2 linked regions of the Sinorhizobium fredii NGR234 genome follow. The protein of the gene in region 1 interacts with the protein of each later gene in a pairwise test. Links are inferred from orthologs where the notes say so. Each region holds a gene or a part of one and is shown on either strand. Other genes may lie near its edges. The genes, in order: nifS and NGR_RS24785.

Region 1 (15,708 bases):
CGGTCAGAGCGGAAAAGAAGAGTCCAGCCGGCCCCGATTTCCTATTCTGAGACCTCAGAACGGAGATCGAGATCTTTTCATTTGTAGCCTGCCGCGGAATGGGCGAGCGCTGACCTGAGTTCTCAGGGTCAGCTAGGCAAGCGCCGGAATACGACTGGACGTGATCAATCGACGTCAGAAGCTATGGGATGTTGGAGAAGAAATGCGTAGGTTGCTTACTCCCTGGCGCGGTGTCGCTGCAGGCTTTCTGTTGAACGGGATCCTCCTCGGGACCTGGGCTTCTCGCGTTCCCGCCGTGATGGGTCACTTTCACGTTGCCAAAGCGAGCTTTGGGGTTTTGCTGTTGCTTTTAGGGTTGGGCGCATTAATTTCGTTCCCCATTACCGGAAGGCTGTCCGATAGCTTGGGTGCAGTGCGGGTCGCCCGAATGATCGCGATCCCGTTCCTGGTTTCGATTGCCGCTCTAGGGCTTGCGCCCACAATACCGCTGCTGGCGATCGCCCTATTTCTCTTTGGCATGTGTCATGGCTCGATGGACGTAGCGGTGAATAGTTGGGCGAGCGAAGTGGAGAAACACATGGGACGGCCAGTGATGTCGTCGTTTCACGCCATGTGGAGTGTGGGGGCCGTTCTCGGCGCAGCAGGCGGTTACATTGCTACAGTCTTTCAGACCCCAGTGTACGTCCATTTTCTTGTTACGGCCGTGACGATCGGCGGGTTGCTCGGACCCTTCCTTCTGCTCGATTGGCAATCAACCATCCGAACGCATGAAAGTGGTGCAGTGGGATTGGTGTTACCTAACAGTGGCCTTTTTCTTGTGGGGCTCATTGCTCTCGCCTCTGGACTAGGAGAGGGTACAGCTCTCGACTGGAGTGCTGTATATTTGCATGATGTAGTCGGGACCGAAGAATCGGACGCCGCCTTGGGGTACATGGGCTTTTCTGCGGCCATGGTGATGATGAGGCTTAAGGCGGATTCTCTGGTTACGCGATGGGGATCAGCCACTGTTGCACGCATAAGCGGTTTCTCGGCTGTCTTTGGCATTTTGTTGATCGTCCTCGGTGAAACCTTGCCGTTAGTCGTGGCGGGCTTCGTGCTGATGGGGGTCGGCTATGCGGCCGTCCTACCATTGGCTTTCAGTCGGGCAGCGGCCGATCTTGTAGTGCCGGCGGGGAAAGCCATCGCGTCCGTTGCAATCTTCGCATATGGCGCAATGACGTTGGGACCCTTTGCAATTGGACTCCTCGCCGAGGCAGCCACTATGCGTTTATGCTTCTTTATCGTCGGACTATTTGCAGCCTTGGTGGCAGTATTGGCTCCAGTGCTCAAGCAATAGAACAAATCACCCCCTGCTTTATCGCACCTTGAGAGATTTTAGCGTTTTGTCCATGAGAGCGACGAATACTCCGCCTTTTGCTGACCGAGGCCGCGAGTATTCTTCATCGGCAGGCGCGGAACGGAACGGTTGGAGATCACGCCGACGCCATTTTTGAAGGCATGGGTGAACCAGGCATGAAATGGATCGAGGTGACCGGCCGAGGCCAGCGGCGGTATCGGACTGACGAAGATGAGTAATCAAAAGTCGATAAAGCGTTAATTCATATCATCAATGGCTGCGATGAAAACAAATGATTTTACTGAATAGATGCGGGCGAAATAGAAGAACGCTCATCAAGTTGGAGTCAGTGAATGTGCGGCACTGTTAGCCCAACTCGCGTTGACTGTCGGACAAAGCGACTATCCTCTAGGAATTGAATGGAGAGAACTATGTCTGATGCAAAGCTGCAACGCGTACTTTCGTCTCTTACGGAAGTGTACAGACAGCTAAATTCTCTGCCGTCCAGTCAGCCATCTGACGCCGGCTATGTCAAACTCGATACAAACGAGAATCCATTTGCGTTGCCAAAAGCGGTAATGCAGAGCGCAGTTGCTGCTCTCGAGCGGCAGTATTTATATCCAGAGGATGACAACATCAGTTTGCGGGAAGCCGCCGCTGCGTCCTATGATCTTTCCGCGGATCAGGTGATCGCCGGTAACGGTTCGTCCGAACTTCTTTCGCTCATATATAAAGCATTCCTTGGTCCGGGTGACAGTGTCGCGATGCTGTCGCCCGGCTTTGCATACAACCGCAAGCTCGCCCAGTTGCAAGGTGCTCGATTACTTGAAATCAAATGGGGCGAGTCGTCCTTGTTGCCGATACACGAATTGCTCTTCGGTCCTGCAAAGCAGGCAAAGTTCATCCTGCTGGCTAATCCGAACAACCCGACAGGAACATTTGTCCCGATTGCTGATATTGAAAGCCTCGTCGCACTATCTGACCAGTTGGTGGTACTCGATGAGGCCTACGTGGACTTCGCTCCCGACAGCGCTCTGCGTCTCGTTAACCGCTATTCGAATCTTCTGCTCTTAAGAACGTTTTCGAAGAGCTATGCGGCGGCCGGCATTCGCGTCGGCTTCGGCTTCGGTCATCCTGAGGTGATAGGGAGGCTGCGCAATATCCAGAACATGTTCAATATGAATGTGATCGGCCATGCGGTTGGCGTCAGCATCCTGGCCCACCGCGCCACCTATAATGAGAACCACCGCCATATCAGGCATGAGAGAGAGCGGGTGAGGGTGGCGCTGTCGCGACTTGGGTTCTCTGTAACGCCCTCCCATGCAAACTTTTTGCTGGCGCGGGTGCCTGCAGGACGAGACGGCGTTTGGTGGCACGCCTGCTTGAAACGGAAAAAGATACTCGTGGCCGTTCTTCCCGATGAAGGTCTGGAAGATTGCATTCGCGTCAGCATCGGGACGAAACCACAAATGGATGCGTTTCTTGCGGCTGTCGAGGACATTTCGGGAGCTCAGCAATCTCGATGATGGGACCGTATAGCAGCTTCAGGCTCGGCTCTTTTGCACGTGGGAAAAGACAGTGGCGACAGGAAAGAGAGCGACAACCGGAAGACTGGTCTCCCACAGCGCTAACTACGCCACGCCCGTGAGGAAGCTGAGTTCATAGCCTGGCGCCTGCATGTGTCTAAAGGCGTGCTCCACAACACAAGGTCGCTGGGACGGAAACATCTGCCGGTAGGTGCACTGAAAAACTGTTGAGCAATAGCCGAGCACGCAAGGATGTGGCCTGTCGGCGGCTTAACGATTTGGCTTCCGCCACCGTTAGGCAAGGGCAGGCTCACCGTGAATAGCGATGTTCGGCCAAATAAAGCCCCCAAGGTCTTATTTCGCTCGAATTGAAGTCCGGGGCTACCAGGGTTAAGTGAGACGTTAAATGAGAAAAATCCTTCCATCAAAGCTAGCTTTCGGCATATTCGACCATTTAGACGAGGACGGTAACGCCATGGCACGGCAATACGCAGACCGCCTCACGCTAGCGGAAGCATGTGATCGTCTCGGCTTTTACGCTTACCACCTAGCGGAGCACCATTTTTCGCCGCATGGGAGAAGCCCATCGCCGAATCTGTTCCTATCGAGCGTCGCGCAGCGCACCCGTCAACTTCGTCTTGGCCCGCTTGTCATGCTGCTTAGCCTTTCTCATCCGCTGCGTGCGTTTGAGGAGATCTGCATGCTTGACCATTTGAGCGGCGGTAGGGCCGAGTTGGGCATAGGGCGCGGCTCTCTTCCGATAGAGCTAGGTTACTTCGGGATCGATCCGGACGCGGTGGCTGGACGCTATTTCGAAGCCAGCGAAATCCTGATGGAGGCGATGAGGGGCGGCAATCTTTCCTACCGCGGCGACCACTTTGAACTAAACAATGTCCCCTTGATCCTGAGGCCTCATCAACGCCCGCACCCACCGACTTGGATCGCCACCAACCGACCTGAGTCTGCACGCTGGGCCGCTACAAACGGCGCAAATGTCGCATGTGTGGGACCCGCCTCGCTTGTTCGCAGGATTACTGATGCCTTCCGTTCCGAGGAAGGACTCAGCTCTGACGCGAACTGCAACGCGTCATTTCTCGGACTGCTCCGCATGATTGTCGTCGGGCACTCTGCAGAACATGCATACTCGCTTGCGGCTCCTGCCTTCCAACGATGGCTGAATAATTTCAAATTCCTGTACGACCTCCATGCAATTCCAGTTCCGCCAAATCTGCCCCTGACCTTCGATGCAGCAATCGAAAGTGAATTGTGCGTAGTGGGAACGGCGGCTGTTGTGCGACGGACTCTGCTTGATCAGTTGGAAGAGGCGGGCGCCAACTATCTCCTTTGTCAGGTCGCGTTTGGAGATTTGCCTTTGGATGCTTCGCTGTATACCGCAATGACCATTCAATCGGAACTAATGGATCGAGTTGGCTGAGTGCCATGGCGCCTGACGAAGTCAGGCGTGTGTAAAAGTGACGGCTTCCTGTCGTATCAGGCGCAACTCCAATTCGGCCCAAAAATCAACAATGGGCTGGTCGGCGCTAAGTACATCTGACTCGAAGGTGTTTTATCGGGTAGCGTGGCTTCTGGGAAGAGGTAAGATGGCCGAGATCGACGCAATATTGATAACAGACGTAAACGGAATAGGAACGACCGCGGATGATCAACTAGCATTTGTCAGTTTGATTGCTGATCAAGGGGAAACTACCACAGTAGCATTCGGTCCAGAAATTGGCAGCAGAATAGCTGCTTCGTTCATGGCCGCATGCGGACAGCTCCAACATCAAATCGCTACGAGAACGGGGAAGGAGGAAAGAAAGTTCAAGCCCTTTGCTGCAGCCGGATTCAGCGTCAGAGCTGGTCTGGCCGCCGATGGCTCCAATTCGGGAATGTTATCAATTTCAACCGTAGCGGGCGCTGAGGTTCACTTTATAGCAACGGAACGTTCTCTTCGAGAACTCGAAAACCAATTAACGTTATTGCTCGAACAATTGCGGTTACGTTCGCGACCGAATTAATGCGATTGTAGCGGTAACAAAGCTCTTATGACTATCATGGCTAGCAAGGCCTGGCAGTAATGGATATCACCCATTTGGGTAGAATTCACGCGGGCAATTCGAACGACAATCATTTTGGGACGAGCGGCGCTGGCTGGTCGTCCATGTTGAGTGCATATTTTCCCAAACGGCGAATATGCCCGGTGTTGGGACTGAGAGTGGCGGCAAGCTTCGGCGTGAAGCCCGCCTGACCACCTGCCGAAGGCATGTCGCTTGCTACCGTAATACCAACTTCGCTCGGGATCTGATCGAGCGGGAAGTCTCCGGCGCCGCATCCCAATCGTGCGCTATGCGGATCTGTCAATCAACAGCGCGTCGCCCTGCCGCCGCCACGGCCTTTGCCACCAGCCGCATTGAGGCTGGTGGCGTGAGCCGACTGCCATAATTGTCGTGCCGGGCGCAACTCCACCGCTACGTTGCCTGGATGCGCGACGAACGCGTTCGCTGTTTCGTAGTGGCGGATCGGTCTCCTCCTTGTCCATCGCTCGCCAGCGGGTAACTGCTCATCGTCTCTCTTTTCGGCACCCCCGCACCCGCAGGCGATAGTGACAGCGCCGATAGGCTTGCACCTGCGTGCGACCACTCTTCCATCTCCTCAATAGCCTCCATCCAAATAAGCGATTTTACATATCTGCTGAGATTTCCCATTAGAATAGCGTGGCGTTTTGGGTTGAATTCAATTGGGACAAGGATAGCAGTAGACGCGGAGCCTTCTCCACACACGGCTGCCCCATCGAGTGGTATGGGCTGTCGGCAAACTGCTCCGGTCCGAAGCCGCACTCTCCCGCGCCCTGCTTGAAACCGCCGAGCCCCCGGTTCGCCCGCAGGGGCCGTGTCAACCGTATAGTCGCTCTAAAGAGGACCACCTGTGAAACATATCGTTGCAACCTTATTCGGGATACTGTTTGCTACAGCTGCCAATGCCGCCGGCGATAGTCATGTACTGGCGAGCTTTCCCGAGCTTGAACGCGCGCTGACTACCGGCAAACCGGTGACTGTGACGGTCGATTTAGGCATGTGCACTCCGGCGACTTCCGATACACCGTCGACCAAGACGCGTGGAGGCGTTAGCATAGACGGCTATAGGATCACATCTGACGGCACCCTCGCTTTTGCAGATCAGCATTTTACCATAGATCGTGACGGTAAGCCGGTTATCCAGTTTCTTCGTTACCGGATCCGGCCGGACGGTGGCGCCGAATTCACCATGGTCGTCTTCAATGTGCCCAGTTACGAGCGAAAAGGAACGAGCCGGGTCTATAAGTGCTCAATTGGTCACGGATTGAGCTTCTTCTCTTCACAGTGATCTGGCATGTTGCAGCACGATCGCGCGGGTTCGGGTGGCGGATCGTCCCGGATCGGCGGCTGAAGGTTTCCCTGGGGCACCCGCCCGTGCCATTTGCAGTGGTCCCGATAGGTAAAGGAACCCGCCTGCCGCTATCCTTGAGCTTCTTCAGCGGTCTGTTATGCCGTCGCTGGTCTGCCAAGCATAGCGGTCATCGAGGTCCTCTTCGATCACGCCGGCCGCGTATAACTGATCGAGCAGGTCGGCGACAGCAAGTACGCTTATTCCATCCGTCGAGGCCCGCATAACCAACTCCGAGGCTGTAAAGTTGCCGCACGCGATTAGATGGCCAACCGAGATCGGAGCGTAGTCGAGCACCCGGTGTTCCATGCTTCGCGAGCGGAGATGGAAGCAGCGGTCTCCCGCTGTGTACTCCAGGTCCCTGCGAAAGCGGATCGGCAGGTCGGGGGCTGGGCTCTCGAGCATATGTTGATCAATCATGCTCTTGAGCCCGTCCCGGAACTCGTCAGGCGTCCTGAATGACCGTTGACCCACTATGCGATACCCGAGGGGCCAGCGTCCGCTACCCGGTACCGGCGTCACTAGTTGCAAACGTCTCTGCGGCATATTTACGAGGAAGCCGGAAACACAGGCGATCGTCGTGTGATTTCGCTCCGGAAAGGCGATTGCCTCTTGCCTCGCACTGAGTTTCTCCTTCCGCTTGCGCGCCCGCCCCGTGAAAGCCTTTGCGGTCGGAGCGTCCTTGCCCTGCATGATGAGTTCGACCCCTGTCAGTTCTTCAGGCGAAAACGCCCTGTGGATCTGATTGAGATGTGCCGTGCTGAGCACAGAGAAGCGATTCATCGTAGTGCCATAAAGATTGAAGAGGCCGAGCACGCGCCTGGTGAGTGCCTCATCCTTGAGCGGGGCGGCCGTCGTTGTTTGCGGCAATGCGCCCGTGATCTGATAGTAGTCGAAGAGAAAGCGGTCGTACTGCGGGTTGTCCATTGGCTCTGTGGCCCAGTAGCAGAATCCAGTACGAGCTGCCGGGCCAAACACCTCGCTCGCGACACCAACCACGCCGCGCCAAAGCTCTGCATGCTGTTTGCTATACTCGTAATAGCCTTTGAACGGAGCGGCCGAGAGGCCGCAGAACCAGCAACCGACGGTGCACCCTTCGCTCAGCTCGAAAGCGATGATGGGGTGCGTGATCGACGGCGCTGATCCGCCCAATTCGTCATTACAACGCCGAATTTGGCGCTCGCGCCAGGCATGAAAGCGAGGGTTGGTCATTGACATATCGCCATGGTCGCGCAGGAGGTCGCGATGGCGCAACATGTCGCGCATGTACTCGTCCCACATTATCGACAGCGGCCATGGGGCAGACTCCGGCTTGTAGCGGTAAGTAAGATGATCATCGCGCCAGAGCGGCAGTATCTCCAGTGGGTCAACTTCAATGCCATAGCGCTCTGTTACCGCGCGAGGGGCGTCGACGCTCTCCGAAACCGCGGTGCGGAACTTTATGTCACCAGCCAGCCGTTCCATGAAACGCTTGATGTGCGACAAGGTGCGCCGTTGCTCCGGCGTGCGCCGGTTAAAGATCTGTCGCCAATATTCGCCTTTATAAAGGTGAGCCCTTGAAGCCGTTTCTTGTAGGCCAGATCGCATGTCTCGTTCCCGATGATATTTGCTGTCATGCTCTCTTGGCACCGATCGTCCAAGCCAATGCGCTCCGGTAAAAAATCAGCTTGAAACATGAACAACAATTACAACAAGTTGAACGACCGCGGCGACGGCGGCGCCTTTTTCAGCAATATGCAACGGCCGCGTGAGCCCATCCGTAACGGGACTATCCAAAGCACTAGATTGTACTAAGCGCGGCAAGGCCGGAACGCGCGAGCCACGCTTGCTGTTCGCCATCGCTTCGAGCTTCTTGCCAGTAGACTTCCGTCGGCTGTCCAATCGGATGTAGTTTTGAACTTCGTCAAGCGTGATGTTGTAGCCGAGACTCTTTCCGGCCGCTACGATCGGTGCAAGACCCGTGGCACTTGGCTTGAGGTTTGCAGGCAGCCTGCCTTTGTCTAAATCGTTGACGAATCGCTCTACGTCAGCTCGCGGCATAGCTAATTCCTTTGCTCATAGTTGCCAATTGCAGGCGTGGATGATGCCGTGAACGAGCAAGCGCCGTGCCAACCTAAAAATGTCGTCATTTTGTGCATTTTCAGAGTGCATGCATTGTCAACTTACCGACCTTTAGTCCCGAACCGGCCAATTGGCCGCTCCGAAATGTAGACATCCGCAAAATTCTTCACTAAGGCAGGCTCTCTTTTTTGCCAGCTCAGTTGCGGATTCCGCCAGTCGGTTCATTCAGTGAAACATCGGGATACGCTCAAAAGCGTGACGACGGCGTAGCGGCGTCAGAGAGAAGCGTCGACGAATCGTGCGGAGTGTGGGGGTCACAAACGGCCGGCATAGCAGGTCGACGACCCCCACGGCGGTGGGGAGATCAGAGCTGTATGCGTATCATCCGGACATGACCCAGGCTCATGCAACCCTGACCGCGACCAGCGCTGAAGCGGGCCGACGGCATCGGGTTGGCACTTTAGGCACCGACGCATTAGCAATGGACGCGCATCTGCGCCGACTGGGTATCGGCGATGTGCATTATGATCTGTCTAGGTTTCGATCGCCTTGGTCTTCCGACCCTTCCATGCACCACGTGCCAACGAGTTTTATTACAGCCTGCTAAACTAACCGCTTCATTCCAACGCGTCCGGAGCCGCGACTACTTTGTCGGACTGATGACATCGCTGTGTCGCAACCCCGCCGCAGTCACTGATTTCGGATGGCTGCAAGAGTTCTTCCAATGGTACGAAGACTTGGATTGGCGCAGCAGCTTTAGTCGGATCGCGATCCTCAAGCACCTTGAAAACACGATGTTTGAGTGGCGACGAAGTTGCAAAGTCCCTGTAAGCGCGCTCGAGTGCGGCGCGCGCACGGGTGGCGGCCGTGCCTGTGGGGAGATCGGAAAAGTCCTCCGCGACCAGATACTGACCCATGCGCTTCATTATGTGGAGCCGTGATGTGTTTAGCACCTTTGGGTCATAGGTGACGCCGAGGGCATCGAAGAACTCCTCGGCGGCCGACAAATCCTTCAGCCAGGTGAGAATGTCAGTGCCATCAGGGGCAAAGGTCGCATCATCATAAGACATTGCATTCTCCTACTGGCCGCGGAATAGCTGCTTTCGTTCCAACACATGGTCCCGGCCCTGCACCCTATGATGACCCTGGGAAGAGCTGTGATCGAGACGCCATCAGTGACGGCTATTCGGACATGCCCAAGCGCTCAAACAATCGTATGTGCCGGCAGAGCGTCTACCCGGCAAATACTGGACGAGATTCACGCAGTTTTTTCACAACTGCGGGTATCACCCGCAACACCCGATCTATATCCTCTTCACAGTTATAGCCTGACAACGAGAAGCGGACTGCTCCGACCGCCTGCCTGTGGGGAGTACCCATGGCTTTTAGCACATGGCTCGTCGATAAAGAACGAGAGGTACAGGCGGATCCGGAGGAGCAGGCGATGCCATGGCGATTGAGCAGAAACTGCATGGCTTCACCACCGACGCCTTCAAAGGCAATGCTCGTTGTGTTGGGCAACCGCGTCACCGGATCACCCATTACGAAGACTTGGGGGACACGCTCGAGAAGTCCTTTCTCCAATCGATCGCGGAATGATCTTATTATCGCATTGTCCTTGTCCATACAATCCAACGCGAGTTCTGCCGCCTTGCCCAGACCTACTATCCCGGGCGTGTTCTCCGTGCCCGCGCGCCGGTCGCGCTCCTGGTGGCCACCCTTGATGAGTGCGTGAAAGGGTACCCCGCGCTTTATGTAGAGTGCCCCGACGCCCTTCGGGCCATGGAACTTGTGCGCGGAAAGCGACAGCATGTCGATCGCCGTTGATTTCAAGTCAATCGGTAGCTTGCCGATTGCTTGCACCGCATCGGTGTGGAAAATTGCGCCGACTTTTTTGGCCATCTCAGCTAGCTTTACCACAGGAAAGATCGTTCCCGTCTCGTTGTTGGCCCACATGATCGAAACGATTGCTACACGGTGTGTAAGGGCGTCCTGATAAGCGTCAAGGTCAAGTCGGCCCTGGTGATCCACTGGGACCTTGTGCACCTTGGTGCCGCGTGTCTTCTCCAGATGGGTGCAGAGCGTCAGCACCGCAGGATGCTCGACCGCCGAAGTTACGATCTCAGTGCGCTCAGGCATAGCCTCGAGCCCCGAAAGGATCGCCGCATTGTTGCTTTCGGTCCCGCCCGAGGTAAAGGTGATCTCTGGGTCGAACTTTGCACCGATCAGTGCTTGCAACTGCCTGCGCGCTACGTTAATCGCTGCCCCGGCAGTAGCACCAGCGTCATGCATCGAGGAAGCGTTGCCAAACACATCTGCAAAGAATGGCAGCATCGCCTGGAGAACTTCCGCATCGACGCGCGTCGTTGCGTTGTTGTCGAGATAGATAGGCCTCAAGATAATTCTCCAGCTACCGAAACGACGAAAGGTTTACAAATGGCGATCGTGGCATTGTAGAAGTGCTTTTTGATCCAGCATTACTGTTCTCCCGTGCGTGGCGATCAGCCGAACGATTTGCCCCAGGCTCACCTCTCCCGCGCGTTGAAACGTTGAAGACTAACCCGGGCGAATCCACCCTTGGGATGACGTCCCGGCCAGGCCGGCCACATGGGGTTGGGGGTCCGAGTCAACAAATATGTTGATCCCATCCTTCTCGATAACAGTGTCGCCCTCGCGCGACTCAGTCTCTAATGCAAAATGGTATATGCACAGCCGTCCGCTTGAACCGTCATATGCATAAGCCATCGGTCGGTTCAGAATCGCGGGAAGGAGGGAGCTTCACTGCACTAACGGCTCTTCCGTTAAGACCTATCATGGATCGTTTCTCCTGGTTCGAAAAGGCCTTTGCAAATCGGTCAAGCACAAACTATGCCAACGAAAAAAACGGTTTTGAAACAACACCGAAACTCAAACATCGGTGTGACATTTGTCCGACAATGTCGGAAATCGGACATTGTCGAATTAGCCCACACCAAAGAGCGCCTCTGTGCCGCAAACAAGATGCAATGTGATGACTTCGGCGGCGCAGCTCTTCGAAAGCTTGATGGCAGACGGAGGATGCCAGCCATAGCGGCGATTGCTGGCACTTGCCTCACTCTACAATGGCGGCCCCCGTTCGGAGGCAGCGCCATTCGGCAGCGAGATGCTGCAGTGTTGGGTCCCCAACGAACGGTGCACCGCGGCGACCGAGCGACACTGAATGACGCTCAGCGCCCGGGGCTGGCAAAGGACGTCGAAAGCAGGCTATCCTTTAAATTCACTGGCGGCGCAGATTTGGTCCAGAAGTTGCGCATTTCGGATGAGGCGACGGTCGGGCGTGAACTGGTGACGCCCGGCTTCGCCAGAGCTCCCGCAAATGCAACTACAGCGAACGCCCGCGGGCAAATGACAGGCAGCGCTCTTCGACCACCACACCTCGGGGAAGCCCAGTCCGTATTTCGGCAGCTCTTTCGGCCGGGCCAGCGCGTCCCAATAGGCGATTTGGGCGGCCAGCTTGTAATAGAGCGGAATGACGTAATTATGGGCGAGCAGGACGCGATCGAGTGCCTTCGTTGCGGCAACCAGCGTTTCGCGATCCTTTGCGAAGATCACGCGCTCAATCAAGGCGTCGACGCCAGGGTCGGAGATGCCGGCATAATTCCTGGAGCCCTGGCGTGTGGCGGCTGCCGATCCCCAGTAGTCCGCCTGTTCGTTTCCGGGGCTCAAGGACTGACCCCAAACTTCCCAGGTCACATCGTAGTCGAAGGCACGCTTGCGATTGGTATATTGCGATGGGTCCACCGTGCGCACGCGCGCTTCGATACCGATCCGCTTAAGGTTCTGCGCATAGGGCAAGGCGACGCGCTCGAATGACGGGCTGCTCAACATGATCTCGAAGGAGAACGGCTTGCCCGTCTCAGTATTCACCATCCGGTTACCGTTGAGCTCGAACCCCGCCTTGTTCAGGAGCTCGATCGCCTTGCGCAGGTTTTCGCGCGCCTTTTGCGGCGTGCCGCCGACCGGGTTGCTATAAGGGGTGGTGAACACTTCGGGCGGCACGAGGTCCTTGACCTCGTTGAGGTTCTTCAGTTCCTTGCCTTCCGGCAGACCGGAGGAGGCGAGTTCTGTGGCGAAGAAGAAGCTGTTCACGCGCTGATACTGATTGTAGAAGATGGTCCGGTTCAGTTCTTCGAAGTCGAGCGCATAGTTCAATGCCTGGCGCACCCTCTCGTCGTCGAAGGGCTTGCGGCGCATGTTCGGCACCATCGCCTGCATCACGGCCGTTGCCCGGAAGGGGTTGGGAATTTCCTCGCGTTTAACGCGGCCATCCTTCACCGCCGGAAAATCGAAGGCCGTAGCCCAGCGCATCGCCTGGTTCTCCCGCCAATAATCGGTGTTGCCGGAGCGGAAGGCCTCGAACTCGACGTCGCGATCGCCAAAAAAGGAATAGGTGATCGAATCGAAATTGTTCTGCCCGACATTGACGTTGAGCGCGACGCCCCAGTAATCGGGCCGGCGCTCATAACGAATGGTCCCGCCGGGGGCGAACGAAGCGATCCGGTAGGGACCTGACCCCATCACCGGTTCAAGCGTCGTTCGCGAAATGTCGCGCGGCTTGCCGTCCGGTCCAGTGCCCTCCCACCAGTGCTTCGGCACAATCCGGATCTGCCCGAGGATATGAGGAAGTTCGTGATTGTTTTTGTCGTCGAAGTGAAAGGTGACGTCCCGATCCCCTGTCTTTTCCGCCTTCACGACATGCCGATAGTAGCTCTGATAGAGCGGGTTCAGTTCCTTCGCCTTGTCGAAGCTGAAGACGACGTCTTCCGGCGTCACCGGCTTGCCGTCGGCCCATTTCGCTTCCTGCCTCAGCCGGAACGTGGCCGAGGAGATGTCGTCGGGGAAGGAAACGCCTTCGGCCAGAAGCCCGTAGGCCGTCGAAATCTCGTCCTCTGACGGTTTCATGAGCGTGTCGAAGACGAAATCCAGGCCGACGGCCGTTTCGCCCTTCACCAGCAGGGGATTGAACGTGTCGAAGGTGCCTGTCTGTGAAAGCCTGAGATCTCCGCCCTTAGGTGCCTCGGGATTCACATAGTCGAACTTTTTGAAGCCGGGCGGATATTTGAGATCATCGACGAGCGACAGTCCGTAGTGCCAGACCGGCTGCTCTTGAGCCTCCGCAGCCGGCACCAGTAGTAAGGACATGGCCATGAACGCGGTCGCAAACTTCAGTCTTCCAATGACGCCGATGTCCAGCATCTCGTCCTTTCTCCTTGTTTTTATCCATTCGCCGCCACGGTGTTTGTGGGGCGGCTCCAAGTCGTTGCAGGATCGGCATGTCAGTGGCCGATCGTCCCTAGATATGGGCAATTCACACTCCTCAAAAATTGATTTTCTAAATTCTGTTCATAGCGTCTATGGATATGCGGAGCTTTGTGCCTGGTAGGGTCGCGGCCTGTGTCGCTGTACCCGTTGTCACTTTTTCTGGCGGCGGCGATGACGTGGATGTCGACCAGTGTCGCAAAGTCTTCCTTCGTCGCTGACAAGCGTCGACGGGATAACCAGTATCAGGAAACCGGTCATCAACTGTTCTTGCGCCTTTTCCGCACAGCCGGCGACCGCCTCGGCAATGAGCGAGGCCGGATCGATAAGCACTGCCCGCACCCGACTGCATCACATTGGTGACCGCGAGGTGGACGGCAAGTACCAAAGTCGAGAAGGTCAGGTATCAAACTCGCCTTGCCGGCGATGGGACCAACCTTGGCGAGACCGGTTATGCCTGCGATCTCCGTCGCGACCTTCAGGAAGATCACCGGTGCAATGATCATTCCAAGCTTTCCGATGTCCGGATAGAAATATCCAAACAGGATGCCCGCGATCGCTGCCAGAACCTGGGCATAGAGATGGCGATATAAGGGTGGCTTGGCGCGGGTCTCCGCGGAATGCTCAATGGTCATCAGGAGATCCTCCATATGGGGCGCGCCCGGTCGCCTGCCAAGCCGATTCTCCGAAAACCGACAGCGGCGACTGTCATGTGAAGCTGATGAGCAATGACCGTGCCAGTTGCCGTTAAACCGCAGATCCTGACGCCCGAGGTGCTTACTGTTCTCGACCCGACCAGCCCCGCCATCCCGGTAACCGGCCACGGCGACATACTGATGGTAGTGCAGGCGATTAGGACGACGCCTCTGACATTATCGCCAAGCTCTTCGCCGCCGACGTGATCCACGAATTTGAGTGCGCGAACACCATCGGTCTGGCACGACGGGACTGCCACCTCACCGCCTTCTGTCCATAATTCTCACCTTTGTCTCAAGGCAAACCTTGGCCGGCAAGAAATGTTATTTGCCTCCATCAAATGACCGCCGAGACATCTTAATCGGCCTCCAGCCAAAGTCCGCAGCCGCAGCATCGATTATCGATAAAGACCCGGGTGGAGGATAGCGAGATGACAGATTTTTGGCGCCACCGACAGAACTGGCACAAATCTTGAACCTGCTCATTGCGAGGCGGCGGAGCTGCTCATTGCGGCAACAATCCTATGCCTCGACTGCGCCACGTATGAAGATTTCACAATACTATTCAATTGAGTTCTTGCGACAAATGGGCGTTGACGATGTGCAAGATGGTCGCCAGAGCCGCCGTAACGAGAGGAAAGCGAAATGTCCAGGACCGCAGAAAAGCCCTTCGAAACTGTCGAAAACTCGATCGTCGGTCAATCCACGGCAATCAATAGGGGCGAGCAATTGACGCATGCTATTGAGTTACAGGAGCTGGCCGGATCCGTCTTCAAGTCAACAATGATGGTGGGATTTGAACTGTCGCTGAACACTTTCGCTGCAGTCCAAGCCAACACCTTCGCTAATTTGCACCATCTTAGCGAGTTTCTCGGGGCAAAATCGCCGTCCCAAGTTTTCGACCTACAGTGTTCCTTCCTGCGCAAGCGTATAGACATGGGTGTCGAGCAGGTCAAAGAATCCCAGGCGCTCAGCACCAAGGCTTTGATTGATATGTCGAAGCCAATCAAGGAATTCTTTGAAAAGGCTATAGCAGACCTCAAGACGGCCTGATCGTCAGCGATCCCCGCCGTGGCAGGCCGTGACCCGCCACGGCTTTGCGCTCAGTAGCCTGGAGTACCATTCGATGATTTCCGCCGATTTGTCGGATTGATGACATCGGCTTGTGTTATAGGTGGGGGGAAATCCTGGACGCTATCTACGGCTTCTTTCGCCCTCCTGCAGGAAGGCGGCACCTCCCCATTGCGCATTCAGGGATCACATCGGCCCCAAGGTTTCTGCTCCGGTCTCTTGTGCGCACCGCAGCGCAGGTCCTTGCGCACAAGTAGTCACGTTGATCTTCATTCAGCTCCCTCGACGTCTCGAAGAC
Region 2 (15,751 bases), on another replicon or contig:
AGGAACGTCACGGTCGCGCGACTCATCTATCCCGGCACGCGCTATCGTCTCGAGGGCGTTTCATCGTAAGAAGCCTTCAGATGGACGGGAGCGAAATATGGAAGAGGACGCGCTGAAGCGTCGCACCGAGCTCGCAAGGCCCGATGTGTCGGCCGACGAGGCGAGGACGATCCTGCTGGAGCATTACGGTCTATCCGGCGATATCGCCGAACTCGGCAGCCAGCAGGACCGCAACTACCGCATCGACACGGCCAATGGCCGCTTCGTGCTGAAGATAGCAAGGGCGGAATATGCGCGCGTCGAGCTGGAAGCCCAGAACGCCGCGTTGCGCCACGTGGGCGCCAAAGCCGATGCGCCGGTGGTGCCGCAGGTCGTTCCGGCGCACGACGGCGATGAGATCGTCAGCGCCGCCGTGCGCGGCGTCACTTATCAGTTCCGGCTGCTGACCTATCTCGAGGGAACGCCGCTGACGCGCCGCAAGCACCTCTCGGCGGAAACCGTCTCGGCCCTCGGTGACCTCGCCGGCCGGCTCGCCGCCGCGCTCGCCGACTTCGACCATCCGGGGCTCGACCGGCAACTGCAATGGGATCTCCGGCGGGCGGGTCCGGTGGCGCTCGAGCTGCTTTCGGCGATGACGGACGTGGATCTCCGCAAGCGTATCGCCGAGGCGATGGTCGGCGCGATGCGCCGCGTCCAGCCGCTGATGCCGGAGTTGCGCCTGCAGGCGATCCATCAGGATGTCACCGACGACAATGTGGTGAGCAGGGCCGATAAAAGCGGCCGCCTCGTTCCCGAGGGGGTCATCGACTTCGGCGACGTGCTGAAGGGCTGGTTGCTCGCGGAGCTTGCCGTCACCTGCGCGTCGCTGCTTCACCACGCCGATGGCGATCCCTTCCGCATCCTGCCGGCAGTCAAGGCTTTCCACGCCGTCTGCCCGCTGACCGAGGCCGAAATCAAGGCGCTCTGGCCGCTGATCGTCGCGAGAGCCGGCATTCTTGTCGCGAGTTCCGCACGGCAGCTCGAGATCGAGCCGGACAATGCCTATGTCCAGGGCAACGCCGCGCACGAGCGCGAGATCTTCGATGTCGCGGTCTCCGTTCCCTTCGAGCTGATGGATCATGCCATCCACCAGGCCATCGGCAAGGAGCTGGCCCCGGTCGCCCCGCCGATAGTCGGCCGCCTGCTGCCGGACATCGACCCGGGCAGCGTCGCGATTGTCGACCTGTCGCTGCTCGGACCGCATCTGCCCGCCGACCGCTGGCATTACGAGGACACCGAAGCGCTGCTCCTGCAGTCGGCGGCGCGTGCGGCCGGCGCTGCTGCGACCCGCTACGGTGAATTCCGCCTGACGGAAACCCGGCTGCTCCAGGCAAACGGGCCGCAAACCCTGGCCCTCCATGTCGACCTCTGCCTGCATGGGCAGATGTCGGTGCACGCGCCCTTCGCCGGCCAACTGCACGAGCGTGGCGGCAGACTGATCCTCTCGGCGCAAGGCCTCCACCTTCATCTGTTGGGAATCGAGCCGGCAGGCGTAGAGAGTGGAAGCGTCGAGGCAGGCGAGCGGATCGGGACTATCCCCGCCGACCCCATGGCGCTTGGCTTCATGCGCGTGCAGCTCTCAAACGCCGCGGAAATCGACCCGCCGCCTTTCGCGCGGCCGCATCAGGCGGAAGCCTGGCGCCGGCTCTGCCCGTCGCCAGCCGATGTCCTCGGTTTCGATTGCGACGCGCCGCCACCGCAAGCGGCGGCGCTGCTCGAACGGCGACAACGACATTTCGCGCGGCCGCAGAAGAACTACTACCGCAATCCGCCCGAGATCGAGCGCGGCTGGAAGGAGCACCTCTTCGACGTCGAGGGGCGGGCCTATCTGGACATGGTCAACAACGTCACCATCGTCGGGCATGGCCATCCGCGCCTCTCCGCCGCGGTCGGGCGGCAATGGTCGCTGCTCAACACCAATTCCCGCTTCCATTACGCGGCGGTCGCCGAGTTTTCGGAGCGGATTGCCGCTCTTGCACCGGAAGGCCTCGACACGGTCTTTCTCGTCAACAGCGGATCGGAGGCGAACGACCTCGCCATCCGGCTCGCCTGGGCTCATTCCGGGGCACGCACCATGCTCTCGCTGCTCGAGGCCTATCATGGCTGGACGGTGGCAAGCGACGCAGTCTCTACTTCGATCGCCGATAATCCGCAGGCTTTGACGACACGGCCGGACTGGGTGCATCCGGTCGTCTCGCCGAACACCTACCGTGGACCCTATCGCGGCCAGGGCTCGACCGGCGACTACGTGGGCGCTGTGACCACAAAGCTCAAAGAACTGGACGAAAAGGGCGAAAGCCTTGCCGGCTTCATCTGTGAAGCGGTCTACGGCAATGCCGGCGGCATTCCGCTGCCGCCCGGCTATCTCGAAGCCGTCTACCAGATGGTCAGGGCGCGCGGCGGTATCTGCATCGCCGACGAGGTGCAGGTCGGTTACGGCCGGCTGGGGCATCATTTCTGGGGCTTCGAGGAACAGGGCGTCGTGCCGGATGTCATCACCGTCGCCAAGGGCATGGGCAATGGCCACCCGCTCGGTGCGGTGATTACCCGCCGCGAGATCGCCGACGCTCTGGAGAAGGAGGGGTACTTCTTCTCTTCATCCGGCGGCAGTCCGGTGAGCTCGGTCGTCGGTCTCACCGTCCTCGACATTCTGCATGATGAGGCCTTGCAGGAAAACGCCCGCACCGTGGGTGATCACCTGAGGGACCGGTTGCAAGCGCTCGCGCAACGCTTCCCGATCGTCGGCGCGGTGCACGGCATGGGTCTCTATCTCGGTGTCGAATTCGTCCGCGACCGCGAGACGCTGGAACCGGCGACCGAGGAGACGGCGGCAATCTGCGACCGTCTCCTCGACCTCGGCGTCATCATGCAGCCGACCGGCGATCATCTCAATGTGCTGAAGATCAAGCCGCCGCTCTGCCTCAGCCGCGAGAGCGCCGATTTCTTTGCCGATATGTTGGCGAGGGTGCTGGAGGAGGGGTGGTAGAAACGCCAAGGCAGCCCTTCCGTCTCGACCGCAGCGAAGGCCCCTCCCCACAAGGGACCCACAAGGGGGAGGGACTTGCCAGCCGCACTGTTCCCGCCTTCATCACAACCTTGGCGTCAAGCGCAGGTTTCGAAAAATGGTAGGCGATTGCACCGAAGCCCCCCCACCTGTGGCGAGGGGTTGGGGAGGGGTTCTTTTTCCAAGATAAAACACGCGGCCGTCTTTCGCCTCGTCTCTTGCCCGCACTACCCCTCGCTCAGCATCTCCCGCTCGCCGGCCAAAAGGTCGACGAGGCTGCGGCGGACGCGGCCGATGTCGCGCATCGGCGGTTCGCCGAAGTGGCGGGCATATTCGCGGCTGAACTGCGACTGGCTGTCATAGCCGACCTGGTGGCCGGCATCGCCGGCGTCGAGGCGTTCCTCCAGCATCAGGCGTCGCGCCTCCTGCAGGCGAAGCTGCTTCTGGTATTGCAGCGGGCTCATCGCCGTGATCGCCTTGAAATGATGATGCAGCGAGGAGACGCTCATGCTGACCCGGCTTGCCAGGTCGTCGATGCGCAGCGGGCGGGAATAATGCTCCTTCAGCCAGGCGACGGCGCGGCCGATCTGGTGCGGCTGGCTTTCAGCGGTCGTCATCTGACGCAGCCTCGCACCATGCGGCCCCACGAGCAGCCGATAGAGGATTTCCTGTTCGATGAGGGGCAGCAGGATGGGCATCTCGGCGTGCCGATCCAGGAGCCGCAGCAGCCGCAGCGCCGCGTCTTCGAGATCGGCCGTGAGCGTGTTGACCGTCATGCCGCGCGACGATGCGGGCGATGCTGCCGGCTGTTCGCCGAGCCTGTCGAGCAGCGCGGGAATCTTCGTCGTATCGATCTGAAAGTTCATGCTGAGATAGGGTTCGTCGGCGGAAGCCAGCGAGATCTGCGAGAATACCGGCAGGTCGATTGAGGTCAGCAGATAGTCCGATGCGCCGTAGACGAACAACTCCCCGCCGAGCAGGACGCGCTTGGCGCCCTGGACGATGATTGCCAGGCTCGGCTTGTAGGCGGCGCAATTCGGCTTGGCGGAGCTCGAATGCCGGTGAATGCTGAGGCCCGGAACGATCGTCGGGTGGTCGCCGTCCACCTCGGCAATCCTAGCAATGATCTCGATCATCTCCTGGCGCGGCGTCCGTTGCATGTCTGACATCTTCGGTATTCTTCCCGGTGCTTTGGCTTGCGAGATGGGGCACAAATAGGAGGAGGAAGTTTTGGCGCAACGGCCGTTCTTCATTCTTGCAGGATTGTGCAAAAACTTTGCAGGATCGCACTAACGCAGTGGCGTCCGGGACAGCATAGTCCGCCTTGCCGCCCGAGGTCCATGCCTCCGCGCGGCGCGCTATTCCCAGAGCGGGATGAGGAAAAGTGCGTGCGGTTTTCCGCCCGCATCCCGCTCTAACTCTTAGGAATCGATCACGTTCATGATTTTGGGTCGATTCGACCCAAAATCATCGTGATCTAGACATGAAGGAAAGACCCCATGGCCATTGCAAGAGGATATGCGGCGACCGACGCATCGAAGCCGCTCGCCCCTTTCACCTTCGAACGCCGCGAACCGCATGACGACGACGTCGTCATCGACATCCAATATTGCGGCGTCTGCCATTCCGACATCCACCAGGCCCGCAACGAGTGGGGCAACTCGACCTTCCCCATGGTGCCGGGCCACGAAATCGTCGGCATCGTTCGGGCGGTCGGCTCGAAGGTTACGAAGTTCAAGCGCGGCGACCGGGTCGGTGTCGGCTGCTTCGTCGATTCCTGCACGACCTGCGCCAGCCGCGATCTCGATCTCGAACACTATATGCCCGGGCTGGTCGTGACCTATAACGGCGTCGAGGCGGATGGAAAGACCCCGACCCAGGGCGGCTATTCCGACCACATCGTCGTCAAGGAAGGCTATGTTCTCTCGATTCCGGAGAACCTGCCGCTCGATGCGGCCGCCCCGCTGCTTTGCGCCGGCATCACCCTCTACTCGCCGCTGCGCCACTGGAAGGCCGGACCCGGAAAGAAGGTGGCGATCGTCGGCATGGGCGGTCTGGGTCACATGGGCGTCAAGCTCGCCCATGCGATGGGTGCCGAAGTCACCGTCCTCAGCCAGAGCCTTTCCAAGAAGGAAGACGGCCTGAAGCTCGGTGCCGACCACTATTATGCAACGAATGATCCGCAAACTTTCGAGAAGCTCGCCGGAAGCCTCGATCTGATCATCTGCACCGTAGGGACCGAGATCGACTGGAATGCCTATCTCAATCTCTTGAAGGTCGACGGTGATTTCGTGGTCGTCGGCATTCCGGAAAATCCGGTGCCGGTCCATGCCTTCTCGCTGGTGCCGGCGCGGCGCAGCATCTCCGGCTCGATGATCGGATCGATCAAGGAAACGCAGGAGATGCTCGATTTCTGCGGTGAGCACAACATCGTCTCGGAGATCGAGATCATCCAGATGCAGGAGGTCAACGCGGCCTATGAGCGGGTGCTGAAGAGCGACGTGCGCTATCGCTTCGTGATCGACATGGCGTCGATCAAGGCGTGAAGATCACGGGCGCCGTGTGTCCCATCGGATATACGGCGCTATATCGAGCGTATGAGCGGAAGGAAGAGCAGGGGGCGATACCCCCCTCTGCCCTGCCGGGCAGAGGGGGGTACCACCCGGATCCCACCTAGACGAGCGGCAGCGGCCCGTCGTTCTTGATTTCCTCCATCACCGCATAGGTACGGGTTTCCTTGACGCCCGGCAGCGTCCACAGCACCTGGCCGAGGAAATTGCGGTAGGCGGCCATGTCCTCGAAGCGGGTCTTGACGAGGTAGTCGAAGCCGCCGGCGACCATGTGACATTCGAGCACGGCCGGCGCCTGTCTGATGGCGGCGGCGAACTGGTCGAAGACTTCCGGCGTCGTCTTGTCGAGCATCACTTCGATGAAAACCAATAGCCCGAAGCCGAGCTTGTGCGGATCGAGGCGCGCCCCGAAGCCGGAGACGTAGCCTTCCTTCAGGAGCCGCCGCAGCCGCTCGCTGGTCGCCGTCGGCGAGAGGCCGACACGGTCCGCCAGTTCGAGATTGGTGATCCGCCCGTCCGCCTGCAGGATGTTGAGGATCCGGCGATCGGTCTTGTCGATCTGATGCATCTGTCCGCCCCCCGCTTGCGTCTCTCAGGCGGCAAGCCGCGTTTCTGTGAGTTTCACCCAATAGGAAATCCCGTGCGGGATCACATCGTCGTTGAAGTCGTAGGCGGGGTGGTGGAGCCCGGCGGACTCGCCGTTTCCGATGAAGACGAAGGCGCCCGGCCGGGCAAGCAGCATGTAGGAAAAGTCCTCGCCACCCATCATCGGGTCGAGCGCGGCATTGACATTGCCTTCGCCCGCGACCGTCGCGGCGACGGCAAGGGCATGGCCGGTCTCTGTCGCATGGTTGACGGTCACCGGATAGTTACGGCCGTACCAGACGTCGACAGTCGCGCCATAGGCGCCGGCAATGCTCTCGGCGATCTGGCGAATCCGTGCCTCGCCGGTGTCGCGCACCTGCGGGGTGAGGGCACGCACCGTGCCGGCCAGAACCGCCTGCTCCGGAATGACGTTGTGGGCGAAGCCGGCATTGAACTTGGTGACGGAGACGACGATCGAGGCGAGCGGGTCGACGGTGCGCGAGGCGATCGTCTGCAGCGCGTTGACGATCTGCGCGCCGATGGCAATCGGGTCGATGGTCTTGTGCGGCTGTGCGGCGTGGCCGCCGCGACCTTTCACGGTGATGGTGAACTCGTCGGTCGAGGCCATGATCGGGCCGACGCGGCTGCCGAAATGGCCGACCGGCATGCCGGGCATGTTGTGCATGCCGTAGACTTCCTCGATAGCGAAGCGCTCCATCATGCCGTCCTTGACCATTTCGTTGCCGCCGCCGCCGCCTTCCTCGGCCGGCTGGAAGATGACGGCGACGTTGCCGGAAAAATTGCGCGTCTCGGCGAGATATTTCGCCGCACCGAGCAGCATCGCCGTATGGCCGTCATGGCCGCAGGCGTGCATCTTGCCGGGCGTGGTCGAGGACCAGGCCTTGCCGCTCGTCTCGGTAATCGGCAGTGCGTCCATGTCGGCCCTGAGGCCGATGGTGCGCCCCGCGCCGAGATTGCCGCGGATGAGACCGACGACGCCGGTTCGGCCGAGGCCGGTCACGATCTCGTCAACGCCGAATTCCCTCAGTTTCTTTTCGACGAAGGCTGCCGTATTTTCCACCGCGAACAGGAGCTCCGGGTTCATGTGCAGGTGGCGCCGCCATTCGGTCACTTCGTTCTGGAGTTCGGCTGCACGGTTCAATATCGGCATGATGCTTCCCTGTGGGTCTGTTCGGTGGATGGGCCTGGCGGCCAGGTGATTGGGCTTTGCCATCTCCTTGCCATATAGGCTAAATAGCCGGACGATACGAGGCAACTGCGGAAATTCGAGGTTAAGGTAGTGGTGACAGTTCGACTCCTGATGCGCAACAGGGCAGGCGCGATCGGCGTTCTTGCCGGTGTTTGTGCGGCATTGGCGGCGGCGCTTCCGGTGTCGGCCAATCCGCGGCTCGTCGTCGATGTCGCAACCCTGAAAGTCTACGAGCACCAGGACATCTTCCAGAAATGGTATCCGGCGTCGCTGACCAAGCTGATGACGGCCTATACGACGTTTCAGGCGATCAAGGCCGGCCAGCTGACACTGGAAAGCCCCGTCGTCATGACGAAGAACGCCGCGTCCGAGCCACCGAGCAAGATGTTCTACAAGCCCGGCCAGGCGATGACGCTCGACAGCGCGCTGAAGATGATGCTCGTCAAATCGGCAAACGACGTTGCCGTGGCGATTGCGGAAACGGTCAGCGGGTCTGAGCAGGCGTTCATCGACCGGATGAATGCGGAAGCGCGGCGGATCGGCATGACCTCGTCGCATTTCATCAATGCCAACGGTCTGCCTGGCCAGGGCCAGTACACGACGGCGCGCGACCTCGCCGTGCTGGCGATCACGCTGAAGCGCGAATTCCCCCAATACGCCTCCTATTTTTCGCTGGAAGGCTTCACCACCGGCAAGAAGGACTACGCCAACTACAACATGCTGATCGGCCGCTTCGAAGGTGCCGATGGTATGAAGACCGGCTTCATCTGCGCGTCGGGCTTCAATCAGGTGTCTTCGGCGACGCGGGCCGGCCGCAGCGTCGTATCGGTGGTGCTCGGCGAGGACAGTCTCGGCGCTCGCGCCGACGAGTCGGCCCGGCTCCTCCAGATGGCGCTGACGACCAGTGCCGCGGAAAAGCCGTCGCTCACCGCCATCGCCCCCTATGGCGAGAGCCGCGAAGTGGTTGCCGACGTCAGCAAGGAGATCTGCTCCAAGCAGGCCGCCAAGGTCCGCAGCGAAGGACGCGACGAGGCCGGCCGGCAAAAGCTGCTTTCGCCCTATATCCACGAGATCGACCGTCCGCTGAAGCTCGCCTTCGCCGGACTTATTCCGGGCAGCGGCGACAAGACGGCCAAGGCGGGCAGCGATGTCGCCGGACAGGGTGACGTCGCCAACGTCCCGGTCCCGGTCCCGCGCCCCAGCTTCTGAGCGCGATGGGAAATACGCGCGGCTTTCCGCTCGCATCTCGCGCCAACTTCACACGGAGTCTTTCCATGAACGGTCCCTTGCCGGTCGTGCCGGTGTCGATCCTCACCGGCTTCCTCGGTGCGGGCAAGACGACCCTTCTGAACCGCCTGCTGAAGGATCCGCAACTCGCCGACACGGCGGTCATCATCAACGAGTTCGGCGATGTCTCGATCGATCATCTGCTCGTCGAGGCGTCGAGCGACGGCGTGATCGAGCTTTCCGACGGGTGTTTGTGCTGCACCGTGCGCGGTGAGCTCGTCGATACGCTGGCCGATCTGATGGATCGCATGCAGACCGGGCGCATCAAGCCGCTGAAGCGCGTCGTCATCGAGACGACCGGGCTTGCCGATCCGGCGCCGGTGCTGCAATCAGTGCTCGGCAATCCGGTCATCGCGCAGAATTTTCGGCTCGACGGCGTGGTGACTGTCGTCGACGCGGTCAATGGCGCCCGGACGATCGCAAGTCACGTGGAAGCCATGAAGCAGGTCGCGGTTGCCGACCGGCTCGTGATCAGCAAGACCGGACTGGCAAGCAAGCAGCAGCTCGACGGGCTCTACGATGCCCTGACGGACCTCAATTCGCGCGCACCGATCATCGACGGCGACGGGCAAGAGGCGGGCCGCGCCGAGCTGTTCGCCTGCGGACTCTACGATCCATCGACCAAGGTTGCCGATGTCGGCCGCTGGCTGCAGGACGAGGCCGACGGGACTCACGGGCACCACCATCATCACGACCACGACGATCATGGGCACCATCACCACCATGACGTCAATCGCCACGGCTCGGACATTCGCTCGTTCAGCATCGTCCACGACCAGCCGATCGAGCCGATGGCGCTGGAGATGTTCATCGACCTCCTGCGCTCGGCGCATGGCGAGAAGCTGTTGCGCATGAAGGCGATCGTCGCGGTTGCCGACCGGCCGGAGCGGCCGGTGGTGCTGCACGGCGTCCAGACGGTCTTTCACGCGCCCGAACGGCTTGCCGCCTGGCCGGACCCGGCCGATCGCCGGACGCGGATGGTACTGATCACCAAGGGGCTCGAGGAGGCCTTCGTGCGAGACCTGTTCGACGCCTTCACCGGCAAGCCGCGCGTCGACCGCCCGGATGCGCAGGCGCTTACCGACAATCCGCTCGCCGTGCCCGGCATGAAGTTCTGATGCAATGCGCCGCCCGGCGCACCGCGGCCGTCACACGATGAAGAAGTCGGCAGAGGTGATGGCCACCTTGTTGTCGAGATGCGCAAATTGCACGGCTTTCCCCGCGCCAGAACCATCGGCATCGTAGAAGAGCACGCCAGTATCGCGGTCGTAGAGGAGCCGATCGCTCGCATCGACCTTGGCGGCCGTGAGGTCCTTGAAGAGGCCCGCCGGCAGAGTACCGGGCGTCAATGCCGCGAAGATCTTGCTTGATAGCACGATCGTGTCGTCGATGGCCGAGAAGTCGCGGATATGATCGACATTGCTGGCCCCGAGCGCCGTGCTGAAGGCGAACTGGTCCTTGCCCGCATTCCCGGAGAGCAGATCACCGCCGGCTCCGCCATCCAGCGTGTTGGCAGCGGCATTGCCGGTGATTGTGTTCGAAAGCGCGTTGCCCTTGCCGCCAATGCTTGCGCTGCCCGTCAGGACGAGATTTTCGACGTTGGCCGCAAGCGCCAGGGAAATGCTGCTTCTGACGATGTCGGTCCCGGCGTTCGCCTCTTCGATGACCTTGTCGCCCTTGTTGTCGACGACGTAAGTGTCATTGCCGGTACCGCCGGTCAGGGAGTCCGCTCCCTGTCCGCCATCAAGCGTGTCGTTGCCGGCAGCGCCGCTCATGACATTGGCGGCGGCATTGCCGGTGAGCCTGTTTGCGAGACCGTTCCCCGTTCCGTTGACGGCGAGGTTTCCCGTCAGCAGAAGGTTCTCGACATTGGCGCCAAGCGCGAAGGAGACGCTGCTCTTCACCAGATCCGTTCCGGCCGAAGCTGCTTCCGAGACGCGGTCGCCCACATTGTCGACGACATAGATGTCGTTGCCGGCAAGTCCGTGCAGCTGGTCGGCTCCGCGCCCGCCATCGAGAACGTTGCCAACTGCATTGCCGATCAGGATATCCGCGGCGGGACCGCCCTTGGCGTTTTCGATCACCACGCCGTTGGCAATGGTAAACCCGCCGGTCAGCGTTTCGGAGGTGGAAAGCCAACCACCTCCGCCGATCTCGGCTTTCAGCGTCGCGGCACGGAGATCGATCTTCGCCCGGCTGGTGCCGGTATAGGCAATGGTGTCATTGCCGCCGGTGTCCCATAGCGTCGTGTAGCCCCGGTTGAAATCGACATTGTCGCTGAAGCGATAGAGGTCGTTGCCGGTGTTGTGGGCCTTGGCGCCGTACATGTGCTGGAGTGCGGCGATATCGATGGCGCCGAGCGAACCCGGCTGCGCGTTCAGCGTTGTTCCGAAATCCCTGGCCTGGGTGAAGGGGTTGTCCTCGCCCCAGAAGGCATAGGTGTAGCCCATGACGGAATAGATCGACGAGTTGAGCAGGCCCGTGCCCTTGTCGTCTTCGTCGACGACTCCGGGCAGGGTTGGACCGGCGATCGAGTCGTGCGTGTGCTTGAGACCCAGGCTGTGGGCGATCTCGTGCAGCCAGACGTCCGAGAAGGTGCCGAGACGAATGATGTCGGCCGCCGACTTGACGCTCTTCGGGTCGATGCCGACGGCGGTCGTCACCGTATCTTCGGTCGGCCCCGGCCCGCCGGAGAACCCGCCGCCGCCGGTGTCGAGCAGCGTCTGCTTCAGCGTCGCATTGGCGATGGTCGTCTCGCGAAAGGTCACGTTGATGCAGGCCGCGATGTCCGCGAACATCTCGCGATAGAAGTCCTTCCAGTCTCCCTCCGCGAAATCGTCTATGCCGTTCTTGTCGATGTCCTGCTTGGTGAACCCGAAGGTCAGGGTTTTCGACGTCCAGGCATAGCCGCCGATCACACCGTCGGTGACCGCGTTCTTCGAAGAAGCGACGCGCTTGTAGGTGGTTGCCATCGACGATTTCCCATCCAACCTGCTTCAATCCACGGTCGGATACAGACGGCTCGCGATGCCTGCAACGGGACTTCGCCACTCTTTCGCGTCAAGCGGATAATGGGTGCGCGATCAGGCGATTTGGCCCGCAGAATTTTGCCGACAGCGCGTCGCGGCGCCGGAGGGCGCGGATACGTCTTTCTCTGCCCGCGCTACAGCCAGCGGCGGACGCGAGTCCTGTAGGTGCGATAGACGTCGCCGAACTTGCGCTCGAGATAGGCTTCCTCACGGGCGACGACGCCGTGACGGATGACGAAGTAGAACGGCACCAGCAGGATGAAGAGCCACAGGCTGTCGAAGCCAATGGCGAGACCGATCAGGCCGAGGAACATGCCGATGTAAATCGGGTTGCGGCTGTAGCGGTAAGGTCCCTCTTCGACGATGGTGGTCGTCGGCTCGACAGTCTGAATATGCGTGCCCGCTCCCCGAAAGGTCGTCGCTGCCCAGATGAGCAGTGCCAGGCCAGCGAGGAACACGATGGCACCCAACCAAAAGGCCGGCATGGCCGGCGGCAGGAACGGCAGCGGGAAGACGCCATCGGACAGGAACCCAACCGCGACCGCAAGGATCCAGGCAAGCGGTGGCCGGACCATCGCACCGGAATTGTCGCGGAAACTGTCATTCGCCTCGTTCATCCTGCCGCCCGCCTCTCCGAGGCAGGATAGCAGGAATACCGATTGGCTTGGAGCCCAGCTTGGCCGAGGCTGAGCGAGGATGAAAGGCGCGTCGCGCCTGCGCGGATCGGCTACACTTTCTTGCGGATGAGAAAGCGATGGCCGGCTGCGGTCGACGCTGCCTGCTCGAGCCGGTGTCCGTCCTCGTTGCAGAAGTGCGGAATGTCGATCACCGCCAGGGGGTCGGTCGTTTCGATCTCAATGAGCGCGCCGGGCGCTATCGTCTCCATGCGTTTGCGCGTCTTCAAAACGGGAAGGGGGCATTTCAGCCCCCTCAAATCGTAGACGATCCGCTCCTCGGCCGGCATCAATTGCCCCAGATCTTCCAGAAGGGGCGCTTCTTCGGCGGCTGTTCCGCCGGTGCCGTCTCGCCGCCGGCTACAGGGGCGGTGGCCACTTGCGGATTGGCCGCGGCCGGCGCAGTCGCCTGCTGCGGAGCGGTGGAGGGTTGCTCCTGAGCCGCAGCGGGCTGTTGAGCCGCCGCCGGGGCCGCGCTCGGCTGCGCGATTGCCGGCGCTGCCGGCTCGCTTTTCGAGAACAGGTTCCAGAAGGATTTCTGGGCAGGCGCCGTCTGCAGCGCCGCCTGCTGGACGGGGCGTTCGATGGGGCTCTGCTGCGGCACGGGCACAGCCTTGCCGGCACGCGTCGCCTTCTCCAGCGCCTCCTTCTGGATCAGTGCCGCCTGCTTGGCCTCTTCGGCCTCCTTCTGGTCGGCGAGGCGCTTCTCGAGATCGCTCACCTTCATCAGCTTGCCGGCGTCGAGCGACGTGCCGGTCGGCGCATAGGCCAACTCGCGGCCCTTGCGTTGTTCGGCAACGATCGCCTTGCGCTCCGCTTCGCTGGGTTCGTACCAGACCATGCCGTCGAATTTCTTCACCGACTTCTGATAGTCGCGCTGATAATCCTTCTCGAAGTTCGCCATTGCGACCTGCAGGGCCGGCGGCGTCGACATGGCCGGGCACTGGCCGGATGGATTGAAGCTGCCGTCGGTCTGTTGGTTGAAGACGTACTTCCTCTCGCAGACATTGACCTGCGGGGGACGCTTGGTCACCTCGAACTGGTCGTAGCCGACCTTCAGCATCTTCCAGAACTCGATATTCGGATTGTCCCGGTGGCGCGCCATGTTTTCCGCGGTCATCCGGTAGGGGAAGGCCTGCAACTGGACGCTCTCCTGGCCGCCCTTGAAGGCGTCGCGTGCCAGGGCGAAGATCTCGATGATCTGCTCGTCCGTCATCGAATAGCAGCCCGACGACGAGCAGGCGCCGTGGATCATCAGATGCGTGCCGCTGCGGCCGTTCGCCTTGTCATAGGCGTTCGGGAAGCCGGTATTGATCGCCAGATAGTAATTCGAATTGGGATTCATCTGGTGCGGATAGAGCGGATAGAAGCCTTCCGGCGCCTGACGGTCGCCCTCCTTCACCTTGGGGCCGAGCTTTCCCGACCAGGCGCAGATCTTGTAGCTCTTCAGAAGCTGGAAGCGGCTTGACGTATTCGCCTTCCAGACCTCGAGCGTTCCCTCTTCCTTGAATATGCGCAAGAGGATCGGGGACGTCTTCTGCATCCCCAGCTCGCTCATCTTGCTGACCATCTTGCTGGACAGCTGGTATTCCGTCTTGTTCTTGACGGAGGAGAGGTTGACCGAATCGAGCGTTTCGTTCGTGCAGCCGGCGAGCCCGGCGGCGATGGCGGTGGTGATGACAAGATTCCTGAAACGCATTGGCAAAAGCCCGTTTTAGCCAGATTCCATCCGTGCACACCTCATCCGCAAAGAAGAGGCATCAACGAATCAGTAAGACATTATTCTTCACGAAATCTTAACCGTGCAGGCGCCCCCTGCGAACGGCCGTTTCTCATGACCCCATGAATATGGCCAAGATTTGGCCATAGTCCCGATTTCCGGTTGCCATGCGTGGCAACTTGATCGCAATGGTTAATCCTGGATCCCGACCAAGGTTAAGGCGAAACGCGGTTCGCCGCCTCGTCCGGTCAAAGATTCCGGCCGATATTCAGGTATTTTTGCCGGCGATCCGCCCTAAGCTCGTCGCCGTTGCGCCCGGACAGCTCCTTCAGCGCATCGGCAATGACCGTGCCGGTGCGGCCGATCACGGCCTGCGGATCGCGATGGGCGCCGCCGACCGGTTCGGGAATGATGCCGTCGATGACGCCGAGCGACTTCAGGTCCTCGGCAGTGATCTTCATGTTGCTGGCCGCTTCCTTGGCGCGCGTCGAGTCGCGCCAGAGGATCGAGGCCGCACCTTCCGGCGAGATGACGCTGTAGATCGAATGCTCCAGCATATAGACGCGATTGCCGGTGGCGATGGCGATGGCGCCGCCGGAACCGCCTTCGCCGATCACGACGGTGACGATCGGCACCTTGACGTTGAGACACATTTCGGTCGAGCGGGCGATCGCCTCGGCCTGGCCGCGCTCCTCGGCGTTAACGCCGGGATAGGCGCCGGCGGTGTCGACCAGCGTGATCAGCGGCAGGCCGAACCGATCGGCCATTTCCATGACGCGGACCGCCTTGCGGTAGCCCTCGGGGCGTGGACTGCCGAAATTGTGCTTGATGCGCGACTTGGTGTCGTTGCCCTTTTCCTGGCCGATCACCGCAACCGGTGCGCCGCGGAACCGCGCCAGGCCCGCCTGGATGGCATCGTCATTGGCGAAATTGCGGTCGCCGGCAAGGGGCGTGAACTCGGTGAAGAGCTCCGCGGCATAGTCGAGGAAATGCGGCCGGGACGGGTGGCGCGCGACCTGCGTCTTCTGCCAGGGCGACAGCTTGGAATAGATCTCCATCATCGCATCGCGGACGCGTCCTTCGAGGCGCGCGACCTCGTCGGACGTGTTTACGCTCTCGTCTTCGCCGGCAAGCTTCTTCAATTCGAGGATCTTGCCCTCGAGATCAGAGATGGGTTTTTCGAAGTCGAGATAGTTGTGCATGAGATGCGTTTCCGATCGTTTTGCGACAAGGACCGTCCGGCAAAGCCAACCTGCCCGCCGGTCCTAATCCTGTTTTTTCGCCTGTTTGGCAAGGGGGTGGTGGTTTTGCACCAGCTCGTGCAGCCGTTCTTCCAGCACATGCGTATAGATTTGTGTCGTCGAAATGTCCGAATGACCGAGCAGCTCCTGCACGGCGCGGAGGTCGGCGCCATTGGCCAGCAGATGGCTGGCGAAGGCGTGGCGCAGCACGTGCGGCGAGATCACGGCGACCCTGATACCGGCGCGCGCGGCGAGACTCTTGAGGTCGCGGGCGAAGACCTGGCGCGGCAGGTGGCCGGATTTGCCGGAGGAGGGGAACAGCCAGGGGCTCTCCGCTTCCGCCGCTCTCCTGCGCAGCGCGTCGCCGTACGTCCGCATAGCGCGGATCGCCG

The links.
Region 2: the proteins of nifS (region 1) and NGR_RS24785 interact in binary tests that used the Escherichia coli proteins (3 or more experiments, as listed by UniProt). The link is inferred for Sinorhizobium fredii NGR234 from one-to-one orthologs.

What each region holds. Positions count from the first base shown.
Region 1 is NC_000914.2:109,834-125,541, reverse strand. The notes cover bases 8,662-11,617. They hold nifS (cysteine desulfurase NifS), read right to left. Parts: upstream 10,744-11,617; coding sequence 9,580-10,743; downstream 8,662-9,579. Other genes in these bases: NGR_RS30190 (extracellular solute-binding protein), read right to left, coding at 11,590-11,617. Outside these bases: NGR_RS30235 (MFS transporter), read left to right, coding at 203-1,336; hisC (histidinol-phosphate transaminase), read left to right, coding at 1,768-2,862; NGR_RS30225 (LLM class flavin-dependent oxidoreductase), read left to right, coding at 3,269-4,297; NGR_RS30220 (hypothetical protein), read left to right, coding at 4,464-4,880; NGR_RS30215 (VirK family protein), read left to right, coding at 5,788-6,225; NGR_RS30210 (radical SAM family RiPP maturation amino acid epimerase), read right to left, coding at 6,373-7,872; NGR_RS30205 (hypothetical protein), read right to left, coding at 7,948-8,325; more of NGR_RS30190, read right to left, coding at 11,618-13,581; NGR_RS30180 (hypothetical protein), read left to right, coding at 14,373-14,546; NGR_RS30175 (phasin family protein), read left to right, coding at 14,985-15,392. UniProt on the Escherichia coli protein: Master enzyme that delivers sulfur to a number of partners involved in Fe-S cluster assembly, tRNA modification or cofactor biosynthesis. Catalyzes the removal of elemental sulfur from cysteine to produce alanine.
Region 2 is NC_012587.1:2,837,325-2,853,075, reverse strand. What follows is about bases 11,071-14,069. They hold NGR_RS24785 (sulfurtransferase TusA family protein), read right to left. Parts: upstream 12,689-14,069; coding sequence 12,452-12,688; downstream 11,071-12,451. Other genes in these bases: NGR_RS24780 (L,D-transpeptidase family protein), read right to left, coding at 12,688-14,069; NGR_RS24790 (methyltransferase family protein), read right to left, coding at 11,859-12,341; NGR_RS24795 (M10 family metallopeptidase C-terminal domain-containing protein), read right to left, coding at 11,071-11,667. In the rest of the region: hutC (histidine utilization repressor), read left to right, coding at 1-69; NGR_RS24830 (aminotransferase), read left to right, coding at 98-3,025; NGR_RS24825 (AraC family transcriptional regulator), read right to left, coding at 3,271-4,212; NGR_RS24820 (NAD(P)-dependent alcohol dehydrogenase), read left to right, coding at 4,543-5,589; NGR_RS24815 (Lrp/AsnC ligand binding domain-containing protein), read right to left, coding at 5,717-6,181; NGR_RS24810 (M20 aminoacylase family protein), read right to left, coding at 6,206-7,369; NGR_RS24805 (D-alanyl-D-alanine carboxypeptidase family protein), read left to right, coding at 7,520-8,617; NGR_RS24800 (CobW family GTP-binding protein), read left to right, coding at 8,683-9,813; more of NGR_RS24795, read right to left, coding at 9,844-11,070; more of NGR_RS24780, read right to left, coding at 14,070-14,097; NGR_RS24775 (acetyl-CoA carboxylase carboxyltransferase subunit alpha), read right to left, coding at 14,367-15,320; site-specific tyrosine recombinase XerD, read right to left, coding at 15,384-15,751. UniProt on the Escherichia coli protein: Sulfur carrier protein involved in sulfur trafficking in the cell. Part of a sulfur-relay system required for 2-thiolation during synthesis of 2-thiouridine of the modified wobble base 5-methylaminomethyl-2-thiouridine (mnm(5)s(2)U) in tRNA.